Regions from separate parts of the Pseudoalteromonas sp. BSi20495 genome, predicted to be linked through region 1. Evidence: predicted binding sites of a transcription regulator. Region 1 holds the regulator's gene; the other holds the start of a gene.
The links. Region 1 encodes FliA, which starts transcription of late flagellar genes. Its sites were predicted from a motif close to CTAAAGNTNNNNNNNNNNNNGCCGATA; they were not measured.
Positions count from the first base shown of each region.

Region 2: the regulator FliA is predicted to act here: its motif matches at 5,340-5,366, upstream of P20495_RS11225 (flagellin).

Region 1 is NZ_BADY01000083.1:16,803-24,460, forward strand. Features, by position in the region: gene flhB (flagellar biosynthesis protein FlhB) at 1-476, shown strand, start outside; gene flhA (flagellar biosynthesis protein FlhA) at 550-2,661, shown strand; gene flhF (flagellar biosynthesis protein FlhF) at 2,682-4,166, shown strand; gene P20495_RS08600 (MinD/ParA family protein) at 4,159-5,019, shown strand; gene P20495_RS08595 (RNA polymerase sigma factor FliA) at 5,046-5,756, shown strand; gene cheY (chemotaxis response regulator CheY) at 5,797-6,180, shown strand; gene P20495_RS08585 (protein phosphatase CheZ) at 6,198-6,965, shown strand; gene P20495_RS08580 (chemotaxis protein CheA) at 6,981-7,658, shown strand, end outside.
Region 2 is NZ_BADY01000065.1:7,179-14,836, reverse strand. Features, by position in the region: gene P20495_RS11195 (6-hydroxymethylpterin diphosphokinase MptE-like protein) at 1-495, opposite strand, end outside; gene P20495_RS11200 (hypothetical protein) at 413-688, opposite strand; gene fliS (flagellar export chaperone FliS) at 678-1,106, opposite strand; gene fliD (flagellar filament capping protein FliD) at 1,151-2,557, opposite strand; gene P20495_RS11215 (flagellar protein FlaG) at 2,584-3,000, opposite strand; gene P20495_RS11220 (flagellin) at 3,086-4,054, opposite strand; gene P20495_RS11225 (flagellin) at 4,219-5,190, opposite strand; gene P20495_RS11230 (flagellin) at 5,696-6,664, opposite strand; gene flgL (flagellar hook-associated protein FlgL) at 6,985-7,658, opposite strand, start outside.

The DNA.
Region 1 (7,658 bases):
AATTAAAAATGACTTTGCAAGAGGTTAAAGATGAGTATAAAAACTCGGAAGGTGACCCACAAATAAAAGCACGTATTAGGCAAACACAAAGGCAAATGTCGCAAAAACGCATGATGCAAGATGTGCCTGATGCAGATGTTATTGTTACTAACCCAACTCATTACTCAGTCGCTTTAAAGTACGATACGGAGCGTGCAGGAGCGCCTATTGTATTAGCCAAAGGTATTGACGAGATGGCAATGCAAATTCGTAAAGTAGCAATTGGTAATGAAGTCCCCATTGTAGAGTCCCCCATGCTAACTAGAGCACTTTATCATACGGCTGAAGTTGGCGACCAAATACCTGATCAGCTATTTACGGCTGTTGCACAAGTGCTAGCGTATGTATTTCAGCTAAAACGTTTTAACAAGGGACGAGGAAAACGCCCTACAAAGCTTAGTAATAAACTCCCCATCCCCGACGCCTACAAGTATTAATATCGCAAATTTACTAACTTGGAATAGTTATTGCTAATTCTATATAGTGTCAATTTTTTGAAATTGTAGAATTATGAGTTTTAAAGCGGTATTACAACAACTTAACAGAGACAAAAAAGAATATGCCAAAGGAGTAGGGACTCCTTTGCTTGTGCTTGCTGCACTGGGAATGGTGATTTTACCATTACCGCCATTTTTACTCGATATCCTTTTTTCGTTTAATATTGCGCTCGCATTAGTTGTATTACTCGTGACTGTTTACACGATGAAACCAGTTGAATTTGGTATGTTCCCCGCTGTATTACTTATCGCTACGATTATGCGCTTAGCGCTCAACGTTGCTAGTACTCGAGTTGTGTTACTTGAGGGTCATAACGGTGGTGATGCTGCCGGTAAGGTCATTGAAGCATTTGGCTCAGTTGTAATTGGTGGTAATTATGCAGTTGGTTTAGTTGTATTTTTAATTCTTATCATTATCAACTTTGTAGTAATAACAAAGGGTGCTGGACGTATTTCTGAGGTATCTGCACGTTTCACCCTTGATGCAATGCCAGGTAAACAAATGGCAATAGATGCCGATTTAAATGCCGGCTTTATTAGTGCTGAGCAAGCGCGTGACCGTCGCGAGGAAGTAACTCGCGAAGCCGATTTTTACGGTTCAATGGATGGTGCGAGTAAGTTTGTAAAAGGCGATGCAATAGCCGGTATCGTTATTTTAATTATTAATATTGTAGGTGGCTTATTTGTTGGGATGATCCAGCATAACTTAAGTTTTAGCCATGCAATGGAAGTATATACACTTCTAACCATTGGTGACGGTTTGGTTGCTCAGCTTCCATCATTATTGCTCTCAATTGGCACGGCAATTGTAGTAACACGTCAAAATGAGTCGCTTAATATGGGTGACCAATTCAAGAAACAACTTGGTAACGAAAAGTCACTCTTTATTGCTTCAGGTATTTTGATCATCATGGGGTTAGTCCCTGGTATGCCGCATTTTGCTTTTTTGAGTTTAGGCGCACTACTTGGTTACTTAGCCTATTACACGCAGCAAAGTAAAATCAAAGCTGCTGCAGCCGAAGCTGAAGAGGCTGCAAATGGCGGAAGCACCGCGACAGGTGTTGCGAATAAACAAGAGCAAAAAGAGCTTGGTTGGGATGATGTTCAGCAAGTTGATGTAATAGGATTAGAAGTAGGGTATAGATTAATTCCGCTGGTTGATCAATCACAAGGTGGTGAACTACTCAACCGGATTAAAGGAGTGCGTAAAAAGCTTTCTCAAGAGCTTGGATTTTTAGTTCCTCCTGTTCATATTCGCGATAATTTAGAACTAGACCCTAATGCTTACAGAATAACGCTAATGGGAGTATCTACTGGTGAGGGGGAGCTTAAGCATGGTGATGAGCTGGCTATTAACCCAGGGCAAGTATTTGGTCCAATAAAAGGAATTGAAACTAAAGATCCTGCATTTGGATTAGACGCGGTTTGGATTAAACCTGATCAAAAAGACGAAGCTCAATCTTTAGGCTATACCGTTGTTGATTCTGCCACAGTGGTTGCAACTCATATTAGTCAGTTGTTAACTAACAGCGCAGCGTTGTTACTAGGGCATGAAGAAGTTCAAAACTTACTTGATATGCTTGGAAAGAGTCATCCTCGTTTGGTTGAAGGACTTGTCCCTGATGTATTGCCGTTAACCGCTATTGTAAAAGTACTACAGAACTTATTGAACGAAGGGGTGGCTATTCGCGATATGCGATCAATTGTACAAACCCTTGTTGAGTATGGTCCTCGTAGCCAAGACCCTGATGTATTAACGGCTGCAGTGCGTATTTCTCTGCGTAGATTAATTGTTCAAGATGCGGTTGGAATGTCATCTGAAATACCTGTCATAACCTTGGCGCCTGAGTTGGAACAGATGTTGCATCAGTCATTGCAAAATGCAGGCGATGAAGGTGCCGGTATAGAGCCAGGACTTGCAGAGCGACTTCAAGTGTCATTGAATGAAGCGCATCAAAATCAAGAAATGGCCGGTGAACCTTCAATACTGTTAACGTCAGGAATGTTACGTACTGTGTTATCTCGTTTTGTTAAGTACACCATACCAGGATTAAGGGTGATGTCTTATCAAGAGGTGCCAGACGAAAGACAGATAAAAATTGTCAGCTCTGTAGGCCAACAATAAGATTTTAAAGGGGTTGAATAATGAAAATTAAACGTTTTTTTGCTAAAGATATGCGTACAGCACTTAAAGAAGTGAAAGATGAACTTGGTGTTGATGCGGTTATTATGTCTAACAAAAAGCTGGCTAATGGCGTTGAGATTGTAGCCGCAGTTGATTATGAAAAAGCGGCCCCTAAATCAGCTGCACAGCCGCAAAATACTTTAGCGCGTGCGGATGACTCAGCACAATCACACAGTATACATAATTTTGTAAAGCCAGAGCTTCAACGCACTAAAGCTGCCCCCCAAGCTAGGGTTGCAGATAGTTTAGAAGCTTTACTAGAGCGTCAATCTCCTCGCCCACGTTCACCTGAATTAGCATCAATGTTTTCTCAATCGGGTATTGAAACGACCGATAATTATCAAGAGCCAGTTGTCAAACCTCGCTCAGCGAATATGTTTGCTCGCGAAGATATTGCACCAACACGTCCACAGACCCAAGCCGATAGTTTAGGTTTTGATGACCTAGATCGTGATTTTGATGATCTAGATAGCCCCGTAACACCTCAAGCGCACGTTAAAAATAATGAAAGTGAAGAAATGACGTCAATGCGTGAAGAAATGAACGCTATTCGTCAATTGCTAGAGCACCAAGTGTCAGGTTTAATGCAGCAAGATATGGCACGCCGTGACCCCACACGTGCTTGTATGATTGACCGTTTAGTTGGTATGGGAATCGATAAAGAAGTTGCAGAACAAATGGCGTGTTTTGTACCTGATGACGTATCTCGCCAACAAGGTTGGAAGGCTTTGTTAACAATGGTCGAAGACCAGATGCAAACTACGAATAATGAAATACTACGTCAAGGTGGTGTTTACGCATTGGTAGGCCCTACTGGTGTGGGGAAAACGACAACAGTTGCAAAGTTGGCTGCTTTAGGCGCACAGAAATACGGTGCAGATAAAGTGGCGCTAATAACCACCGATACATACAGAATTGGTGCTTATGAGCAACTTGCAACATACGGTCGAATTATCGGTTGTGGAGTAAAGCAGGTTAAAGATGCTAATGAATTAGCTGAAGTTTTATACCATTTACGAAATAAACGTCTAGTATTAATTGATACAGCAGGTATGAGTCAACGAGACTTACGTTTAACAGAGCAATTGAATACGCTTATGCGCAATCAACGTGTTGATATTCGTAGTTATTTAGTATTAAGTGCAACAGCGCAAATAAATGTCTTGCAAGAAACAGTACGACATTTCAAAAAAGTGCAGTTAAGTGGTTGTATTTTCACCAAGTTGGATGAATCTTTAAGTTTAGGTGAGATTATTAGTATTGCGATTCAAAATCGCCTTCCAATAGGGTATCTTACTAATGGTCAACGAGTTCCAGAAGACATTCGTGTTGCAAATGCAGAAAAACTAGTAAAAAAAGCTGAGCAATTGTATTTGAAAAGAATAAAAGCACAACATTCACGACACCAAGCAGTGGCGTCGAGCACAGTAGGGATGTATGATTAACACAGTATTAGATCAAGCAAGCGGCCTGCGCAAAATGAGTCAAAACAATAACAACGGCGTAAAAGTTATCGCTGTTACTGGTGGCAAGGGTGGTGTAGGTAAAACAAATGTTTCACTTAACACGGCAATAGCATTAGGCCAGCAAGGTAATCGAGTTTTAGTACTTGATGCCGACTTAGGTCTAGCGAACTGTGATGTGATGCTCGGATTACGGGTTGAACGTAATTTATCACATGTACTTTCTGGTGAGTGTGAACTCGATGAGATTTTAGTTGAAGGTCCTGCAGGAATTAAAATTGTACCAGCGACCTCTGGTTCTCAGAGTATGGTGGAATTATCACCGTCTGAACATGCAGGCCTTATACGCGCTTTTAGCGAATTAAATACCGAATTTGATATCTTAATTGTAGATACCGCTGCGGGTATTTCAGATATGGTACTGAGCTTTTCTCGTGCTGCTCAAGATGTAATGGTTGTAGTGTGCGACGAACCGACTTCAATCACAGATGCTTATGCACTTATTAAAGTGTTAAGTCGTGAGCATGGGGTGTATAAATTCAAAATTGTAGCTAATATGGTTCGTAGTATGCGTGAAGGTCATGAGTTATTTGCAAAACTTTCAAAAGTAACGGACCGATTTTTAGATGTGTCAATGGAGTTGGTTGCAACAATCCCTTATGACGAAAATATGCGTAAGGCAACTCGCCGTCAAAAAGTGATTGTAGAACTTTTTCCTAGTTCTCCTGCTTCAGTTGCCTTTAAAGCACTGGCGACAAGAGCAGTGAAATGGCCTATACCTAACCAACCTTCAGGACATTTAGAGTTTTTTATTGAGAAGCTAGTTAACGGCTAATTATGACAACATTGGTAAATAGAGCTATGGGATATCAATCAACACAAAATTTAAATGTGATTGTTGAAAAACATGCATCGCTAGTCAAAAAAGTGGCATGTCATTTAATTGCTCGTTTGCCTCCAAGTGTCCAACTCGATGACCTAATTCAGTCGGGTATGATAGGCCTAATTGAAGCATCAAAAAACTTTGATGCAACCAAAGGCGCAAGTTTTGAAACGTTCGCGGGAATACGAATTCGCGGTGCCATGCTTGATGAAATGCGCCGTGGTGACTGGGCTCCTCGGTCGGTTCATAGAAAAAGCCGTCTTGTAGCCGAGACGATTGCTGGATTAGAAAGTAGCTTGAATCGTGAACCAACCGATATAGAAGTTGCTGAAAAACTTGAAATTTCGTTAAATGAGTACCATCATATTTTAAACGATGTAAACACAAGTAAAGTGTTAGGCATCGAAGACCTCGGGGTCGATGAAGATGTTATTACCACGGCGGGCCAAGATTTAACGCTAGACAAACCGTTTAATAACGTTAAAAATGAACGATTTAATGAATCATTATTAAATGCTATCAAGTCATTACCAGAGCGAGACGCAATGGTACTTTCTTTGTACTATAACGATGAAATGAATTTAAAAGAAATTGGACATATACTCGATGTAAGTGAATCGCGTGTAAGTCAGATACATGGTCAGGCGATGATTAAGCTAAAAGCAAAAATCAATGACTGGATAAACTAGTAGTAAGTAAATACAGGTTAAGACCTCACTGGAGGATGTTTTGGATAAAAACATGAAAATTCTTGTTGTTGATGATTTTTCGACAATGAGACGTATTATTAAAAATCTATTGCGCGACTTAGGCTTTACCAACGTCCAAGAAGCGGATGACGGCTCTACAGCCTTACCCATGTTACAAAATCAAGTTTTTGATTTTGTGGTAACAGATTGGAACATGCCAGGAATGCAAGGTATTGATCTTTTGAGAGCGATAAGGGCTGACGATAAATTAAAACACCTTCCTGTTTTAATGGTGACAGCTGAAGCTAAAAAAGAACAAATAATAGCAGCGGCTCAAGCTGGTGTTAATGGCTATATTGTAAAACCATTTACAGCTGGCACATTAAAAACTAAATTAGAAAAAGTGTTCGAACGCTTAGGTTAATAATAGGGGAAAGGCTTATGCCAGCACCTGCTGCGCCTCGGATAACGTTAGAACAAGCTCGTCAGCTCGTCACTTTTTTAGAAAATGGCGAACATGATAAAGCTGATCAACTAATTTTAGATACTGCATCTAAAGAGCAGTCAGAAATATTTGACGAAGTGGGAAAGTTGACGCGTCAACTACATGAAGCTTTAAAAGGCTTTGAGCTAGACACGCGCCTAACAGATCTCACTAACGACGCTATACCTGATGCTAAAAAACGGCTTAATTATGTCATTGAGATGACAGAAAATGCTGCAAATAAAACCATGGATGCGGTTGAGGCGAGTTTACCGATAGCACAACAGTTAGCTGATGAAATATCCCATATCAAACCGACATGGGACCGTCTAATGAGTCGTGAAATTGAACTCGGTGAATTTAAAGTACTGTGCCACAGCATTGATAAATTCATGAGCAGTTCTCATCATAAAACTGATGAGTTACAAAGCTTCATGACTAACATATTAATGGCCCAAGATTATCAAGATTTGACAGGTCAAGTAATTCGCCGAATTATAGAACTTGTTAGGGAAGTTGAAGAAAGCTTACTTCATCTTTTAACTGCTTTTTCTGAACAAGATATCAGTAAAGCAGTCACCCTAAAACCACAAAAAATAGATGACCCAGTTGACCCAGAAACATTAGCAGGTCCTGAAGGGCCTATTATTGATAAAGAATCACGTAATGATGTTGTGTCTGATCAAGATGAAGTCGATGATCTTTTATCAAGTTTGGGCTTCTAAGAGGAGAGTAACTGCATGTTTGAAGTCGATGAAGATATTTTACAAGACTTTCTTGTAGAAGCAGGAGAAATCCTTGAGCTTTTATCTGAACAGTTAGTTGAACTGGAAAACAATCCAGAAGATACCGAGTTGCTAAATGCTATATTTAGAGGCTTTCATACCGTAAAAGGCGGTGCTGGATTCTTAGCTATGACTGAGCTTGTTGACGCATGTCACGGCGCAGAAAATGTATTCGACTTGTTAAGGCAAGGCGTTCGTTCTGTTAATTCTGAGCTAATGGATGTTATCTTACAAGCACTTGATACTATCAATGAAATGTTTGCGACGATTCAAAATCGTGATAAACCAGAACCTGCGGATCCTCAACTACTTGAAGTTTTACATAAGTTAGGTCTCCCCCCCACAGAAGACGAGTTATCAGGTACTTCTCCTGAAGTTGTTGTAGAACAGCCTCAAGAAGAAGCCGCTGAAGCACAAACTCCCAGTACTGATGGTGCGGACCCTTTTGCTTTTGATGAGCTGTTTAGTGGTCCAACTTCATCTGAAACTGACTCTCAAATTGATGAAATTACAGAGGATGAGTTTGAAAACCTACTTGATGAATTACATGGTACAAGCCAAGAATCGGCAGTAAAAGCCCCCACAAATAGTCATGATTTGAATGGTGATATTACAGACGATGAGTTTGATAAT
Region 2 (7,658 bases), on a different contig from region 1:
AATAGAACCAATACCTGCCATCAAATCGATATGGATAAAGTTTGTCTCGTTTTTTATAAATTCTAACTGGGTATGATCGACTTTCCCTAAAATAGGGTTTTTAAGCATACTTTTAATCTGCTCTTTAGACTGAGTATGGGGGTCATCGCTATATATTGGTACCCCTGTATCATAATCAACAAAGTTAGCTGTACCATTTGGGTTCAGGAACAAATTGAATTTATTATCTGGTTCATGTGAAATAAACTTATCAGCTATCTCAGGAAAGTATTTTCTAAATGCATGAATATTATTTTCAAAAATAACATTCGCTTTTTCTACAAAAGCATCTTCATTTTGCTGTTTTTTAGAAATCGAATTCAGGGTTTCTTCAATCTCGTTTATAGACTTTTGAGCTTTGTGCAGATCATTTTTAGACATGTGTATATTTCTTAAGGTTTTTTTGATTTTTATTAAACTGGGTAATATTTTTATGAACCTGTTTTTTACTGACATCGACTTTATTGACTATAAAACGATGTCTTTCAACAAGAGACTGCAAATAAACTATATTTTCATTTAAAAGAGCTTTATCCATGCTATTCATGTTTTCTAATAACTGTTTATCTAATTTTGTTGCAAGTTCTAAATTTTCATTATCAATCGCAATCTCTAACTGTTTGATTAATGATTCAAACCTATCCTGCATGTGCGTCAATACCATTCTCAGACAACGTTTTTTCTCTTACGTCATATGGAATTTCATCCCATGCTGATTTTATCTCTTTTAATAAGTTAGAAACCTCCGTCACAATCTCAGGATCGTTTTTTATGCTTGCATCTAAGAGGCGATCAACCATGTAGCTATACAAAGAATATAAGTTATCAGAGACATCACCACCTGCGTCAAAATCAAGACAGCCGCGTAAAGCACTAATAATTGCCGACGCCCTTGAAATATGCTCGCTCTTAGCTTCTAAATGTTTTTTTTCAATGGCAACTTTTGCTAAAACCATCTTTTCTATCGCACCAGACATCAACATTTGAATAATTTCATATCTATCTGCACCTGCGACTCTCGTTTTTAGGGCTTCTTTTTGATAGTTTTTTACTTTAGCGTTATACATAATTCACCTATTTTATATGAATGCTTATTCAATTCTTAAAATGTTTAGTTATCTGAACGAGTAAATCCTGGAAGGCTCGCCAATTGAGCACTTAAGTAGGTTTGAGTTGATTGCATTTGAGCAAGTAACACATCTAAGCCAGCATACTGTTCACGTAGCCTTGCCTCCAAAGACTCCATCCTATACTGATGATTCTCAACATCATCTTCTAATTCCGATATTTGCCCGTTCAAACTATCTTCACGCTGCTTCATGATGCCGTCTGAATCTATGTAGTTATTAAGCAACGTTTCAAACTTTGTGGCTATACCGTTCTCACCTGCAAAAGCCTTGCCAATATCATCAAAATTATTATCTAATGCATCATTCAAACTGCGAACTAAAGATGACTTTTCTAAATAACCCTCTTTGTCAACGCCAATGCCTATATCAAAAATACTCTCAAATGGGCCTGCATCGGTCAAATTAGTAGACAAAGCATTAACGAGTTGTGAACTCAAAGATCGAATAGTAGAATCGCTATTTAGTGGTTTACCTACGCGCGACTGAAACCCTAATTGGCCAATAACATTGTTATAATTAGTAATAAGCTCATCAACTAGCGTCGTTGCGCTATCTCTATCAAAATCAACAGATAGCTTAGCTACTTCACCACCAACGCTTGCACGCTTAGCTGTAATAGTCATATCTTGCACAGCATCTTTAAAGGTATTTGTGTCATTCGTTATAGTGATACCGTCAACTTTTATTACCGCATCCTTTGCGGTATTCTCTGCTGCAATGCCAATACCACCTGCACCGCCTGCGTTACCTATAGTTGAAACATTATCAAGTTCAGCGTTATCATTAGTAATAACAAGATCGTTTCCTGTACCCGTTACTGTTGAAGTTAGGACAAGCTTTGCTTCTGTACCGGTGTTAATTATATTCGCAGTAACGCCAAAATTATTATCTGAGTCATTAATCGCATCACGTAAGTCAGAAAGCGTCGCGCCCGCGTCTAGCGTTAAATCAAAGGCTTTATCAGGCCCTGCCGAAAAAGACAATGTCCCGCCAGAAGCACTAACTACTTCTTCATTAGACGCAAATAATCCATCTTCAGATAATGCACGGCTGCCTTGAGCAATCTCAATAACTTCAATTTTAAAATCACCAGGCGTAATGTTTGAAGTAGGTGTGACAGAAATTAAATCTCCATCATCACTGGTTGGTTGAGTTATATTAGCAACTCGCTTATTAAAATTGTCAGGATCTGCTAGTTTTTCTATAGTGTCTTGTAACTGAGACAATGCAGATTTAACTTCACCGATAGCTGATAACTCAACTTGAAGCGCCTCATCCTTTGCAGCAAAGGCATTCATCTTAGGCACATTTTCAGCATCCACCGAAGCTGAAATAATACTTTCTAAATCAAGGCCTGAGCCAATACCCGCAGATGTAATAAGAGGCATAATATAATCCTAAATAGCTGAATGGCTTAGACTGTTTTATTAAACAGTAAACCCTTATTAATTAGTTTATCGGCAAATTCATCTAAAGCTTTAGCTATTTCCCTGAACTCTTCTGTAGGGATTTCTCTTATTATTTCATCGTTACTTTTATCAAGTACTTTGATAATAGGAAAATCCCCTCGTTCATCAAACTCAAATTTTAAATTAGTTGATGTTAAAGGGATATACTCATTTAGCTTTTCTAAATTTTCTTTTACTTCAACAAATAAATCATTATCTTTTTTCTCTTCAAGCTTTTGTGCAGTTTTAATATCAACAGCTTCTCTAGCTGTTAAATCAGTACCTTTTTCAAGCTTTTCTTTCTTTACTGCTTCTTTGGTAACAAAATTACTCGCAGTATGTAATCCATCTGTTGTTTTTTGTGTAGAGTTTAAATCAATCATTTCGGCACCCTCGAAACATTTATAAGTACTATAAGCCACATTTGGACAATTTGCTTAATCTAAAGTGGCCTATAGTTCAAATCAGTTAGCCTAAAAGAGATAGAGCAGCCTGTGGACGCTGATTTGCTTGGCTTAGAATTGTTTGACTAGCTTGTTGTAAGATTTGCATCTTAGTTAAGTTAGCTGTTTCTTGCGCGAAATCTGTATCCTGAATACGTGACTTAGCCGCTGATAAGTTTTCAGAGATATTTGATTGGTTGCGAATCGTTGATTGGAAACGGTTTTGAACCGCACCTAACTCAGCACGTTTTTTATCAACTACAGCGATAAGAGAATCCATACCTGCGAATATTACTTGTGCATTTGCTTGGCTAGATACACTAATAGCTGTTGCTATGAATGACGCGGCAAATGTATCTGTAGCGAGTGCTGCACCACCGATATCAGAAGCACCTTCAGCGAGTCCTGATAAGCGATTACCTGTAACAGCACTTGCCACAACAGCAATACCAGACATTGTAAAACCACCATTAGCTGACACACTGTTTACACCTGCAGTAGCACCTACATTTTGCATACTAAAACCAATAGTTTGCACTGCATCAGCACCAACTTGAAATTGAGCGTCATAGCTACCATCTAACAGGTTTTGACCACCGAACGTTGTATCTTCTGCAACACGGTTAACTTCTGATGATAGTGAACGAATCTCTTCTTGGATAGCTAAACGGTCTTCATCAGTATTCGAGCCATTTGATGCTTGTTGAGCAAGTGTACGGATACGCTGGAACATTGATGTTACTTCGTCAAGCGCTCCCTCAGCAGTTTGCGCAAGTGAAATACCATCGTTAGCATTTCGATTCCCTTGGTCCAAACCATTAACTTGCGATGTTAGACGGTTTGAAATCTGCATACCTGCAGCATCATCTTTTGCACTATTAATACGCATACCAGACGATAAACGTTGAAATGATGTATCTAACGCATTACTAGAGTTACTTAGTTGTCTTTGTGCGTTCAAAGAACTCACATTACTATTTACATATAAAGCCATAATAGCCTCCGCTTCAAAGTTCGATGGATTATAACGGGATACCCCTACCCTGTTATAATCCGAGATTTAGAGTACTGGATTTTTAGTCCTCTAAATCATTTATCGCCCATTAAAGCAAAAGCTTTAGCTTTATTTGTATTTAATTTTTATTTACGCCTATATTGTTAACCTTGAAGTAAACTAAGCGCCGCTTGAGGACGTTGGTTAGCCTGCCCTAAAATAGTTTGACTTGCTTGTTGTAATATTTGGTTTTTGGTTAAATTAGCCGTTTCCATCGCAAAATCAGCATCTTTAATACGCGATTTAGCTGCAGATAAGTTTTCAGAAATATTAGCTTGGTTACGAATAGTTGACTGGAATCTGTTTTGCACAGCACCTAACTCTGAACGTTTTTTATCAACAACTGCAATAAGTGCATCCATACCGGCGAAAACTAATTGCGCGTTAACTTGGCTTGAAACACTTATATTACTTGCGATAAATGTTGCCGCAAAAGTATCTGTTGTTAAAGCGGCCCCACCGATATCAGATACACCTTCAGCTAACCCCGATAAGCGCTGTCCTGAAACCGCACTTGCGATACCTGCGATACCTGACAAAGTAAACCCACCATTAGCTGACACACTATTAACTGCTGCAGTAGCACCAACATTTTGCATGCTAAAACCTATAGTTTGCACTGCATCAGCACCAATTTGAAAGCTTGCTGAGTAACTACCATCAAGTAAACTTTGGCCGCCAAATGTCGTATCTGTAGCAATACGGTTTACTTCATCAGATAATTGACGTATTTCTTCTTGAATTGCTAAGCGGTCTTCATCTGTATTCGAACCATTCGAAGCTTGTTGTGCAAGAGTACGGACACGCTGAAAGGTAGACGTAATTTCATCCATTGCACCTTCTGCCGTTTGGGCTAAAGATATACCATCATTCGCATTTCGGTTCCCTTGATTAAGGCCAAGTATTTGCGATTGTAAACGGTCTGAAATTTGTAATCCAGCAGCATCATCAGCTGCACTATTTATGCGAAGACCCGAAGAAAGGCGTTTAAAAGACGTGTCTAAATCTCCACCGCTTCTATCAAGTTGTCTCTGTGCATTTAGTGCGCTCACATTGGTATTTACATATAAAGCCATAATATACTCTCTTCTTATCTGTCAAAGTTAAGTCACTATCTCATTCGAAAGAAAGTGGATATTTGACAAAGTGACTAGATATGTACGCATAACTCATGCCTAGGGGCAACTATCTGCCACTTTGTAAGTTAATAATAAACTTACAAATACATAAGCAAACATTAGGCCAACTTTAGTTAACTAAAATAAAGAAGTATACAAGCAGCCATTAGACAACGCTTGGTTTGTGATTGGGCAGGCTAAAATAGTAGTATTATAATAAAAAAGAGTAATAAGGCCCTTACGGGCCTTATGATCTGATAAGTTTGAGAGTGGGTTAACTTTCATAAACTAATGGCATAGTTTATGCTTATGTTTATGTGTTCTGCAAATGTAAGAACTGTTGGGATTTAAAGCCTCCGCTTGAAAAATCCTGTAGCGCCTTTGTTAATACCCCATTAAACAAAGGCGCTTTTATTCTTCTTCGTCAATACTTTGACTAATCTTTCTGTTAAACCTTCACCGATTAACCTAGTAAGCTTAATGCAGCCTGTGGACGCTGATTTGCTTGACCTAAAATTGTTTGGCTAGCCTGTTGTAAAATCTGCATCTTGGTTAAATTAGCTGTTTCTGCAGCAAAGTCAGTATCTTTAATACGAGAACGTGCCGCTGATAAGTTTTCTGATATATTCGATTGGTTACGAATCGTTGATTGAAAACGGTTTTGAACCGCACCTAACTCAGCGCGTTTTTTATCTACTACCGCAATTAAAGAATCCATGCCTGCAAATACTACTTGTGCATTTGCTTGGCTAGATACACTAATAGCTGTAGCTACGAATGACGCGGCAAATGTATCTGTAGTTAGTGCTGCACCACCGATATCAGAAGCACCTTCAGCAAGTCCTGATAAGCGATTACCTGTAACAGCACTTGCCACAACAGCAATACCAGACATTGTAAAACCACCATTAGCTGATACACTGTTTACACCTGCAGTAGCACCTACATTTTGCATACTAAAACCAATAGTTTGCACTGCATCAGCACCGACTTGGAAATTAGCATCATAACTACCATCAAGTAAGTTCTGACCACCAAACGTCGTATCTTCTGCAACACGGTTCACCTCTGATGATAAAGAGCGAATCTCTTCTTGTATCGCTAACCTATCTTCATCTGTATTAGAACCATTTGATGCTTGTTGAGCAAGTGTACGAATACGTTGAAACATTGATGTTACTTCATCAAGTGCTCCCTCAGCAGTTTGTGCTAAAGAAATACCATCGTTTGCGTTACGGTTACCTTGATTTAAGCCATTAACTTGTGCGGTTAGACGGTCTGAAATTTGAAGTCCCGCTGCATCATCTTTTGCGCTATTGATGCGCATACCAGATGATAAACGTTGGAATGATGTATCTAATGCGTTACCAGAATTGCTTAATTGTCTTTGTGCGTTTAATGCACTAACATTTGTATTTACATATAAAGCCATAATATCTCTCCCGAAGTAAACTTATCATTTACTCTCAAACTTACTAGATTAAGCAGTAGTTGTTATTTCAACGCTTTGCTTGGTTAATTAAGTTATCGGTCCCTTTAAAAAATCCTTTAGCTTTTTTTAATTTTTTTATTCTTTATTTTTAACTAACTGTAATTTAATGGTTTTACCTATTTCAGTAAATTAAATAACACGATAGAAAACACTTGTTTATTTTTAATAATAAAAACCAAGTAGCTAAATTTAAAGGGGATAATCTTAAAAAGAAGGGAAAGATTCGAATAAGGCAAGTTGTTGCCTTATTCTTTGTAAAATTATAGATAATCAAATAATGAAAGGTTGGCTAAACGGCCAAAGGTTGCCTGAGATGCTTGAAGAGCTGTTTCTTGCTTTGTAAGTTCTGTAATAGCTTCAGTTATATCAATATCAACTAAGCCAGATCTTGACGATTTGTTATTGATATCTAAATCAGTATTTGACTGCTGTACTTTGTCTGCTGTATTAATTCGACCTCCAAGACCTGCTTGAGTAAGCGATACATTGTTCTTTGCATTATTTATCTGTACTAGTGAGTCAGCAAGAACTTCCTTAAATTCTTCTTGTGTTAGGCTAGGGTTCGTTAATCCTGCAATTAATTCATTCATTGAATTTAACACATTCTCTTTTTTAGGAGCTTCTAACGCAAAATCAACTTGTCCGCTGGCAACTGGAGATATACTAATTTCTAGACCTGCAAAACTAATCTTGGAACCACCAAAGTCACCTGCCGCCAATATTGTTCCACTCTGTTCAATTTGATAAGTATTTGGAGTACCCACAGTTGTTATAACATTTATTGTATTTGAGCCAATAGGAGCCGCGGGATCTGGGTCAAAATTAGATTTATGAAATAAGTCAAATTGCCCTTGTTCTGTTACAAAGACTTTAGCACTCGTTATACCACCAATCACAGTTCCGTCATTTGATGTAACATTTAATCGAGCGTCCA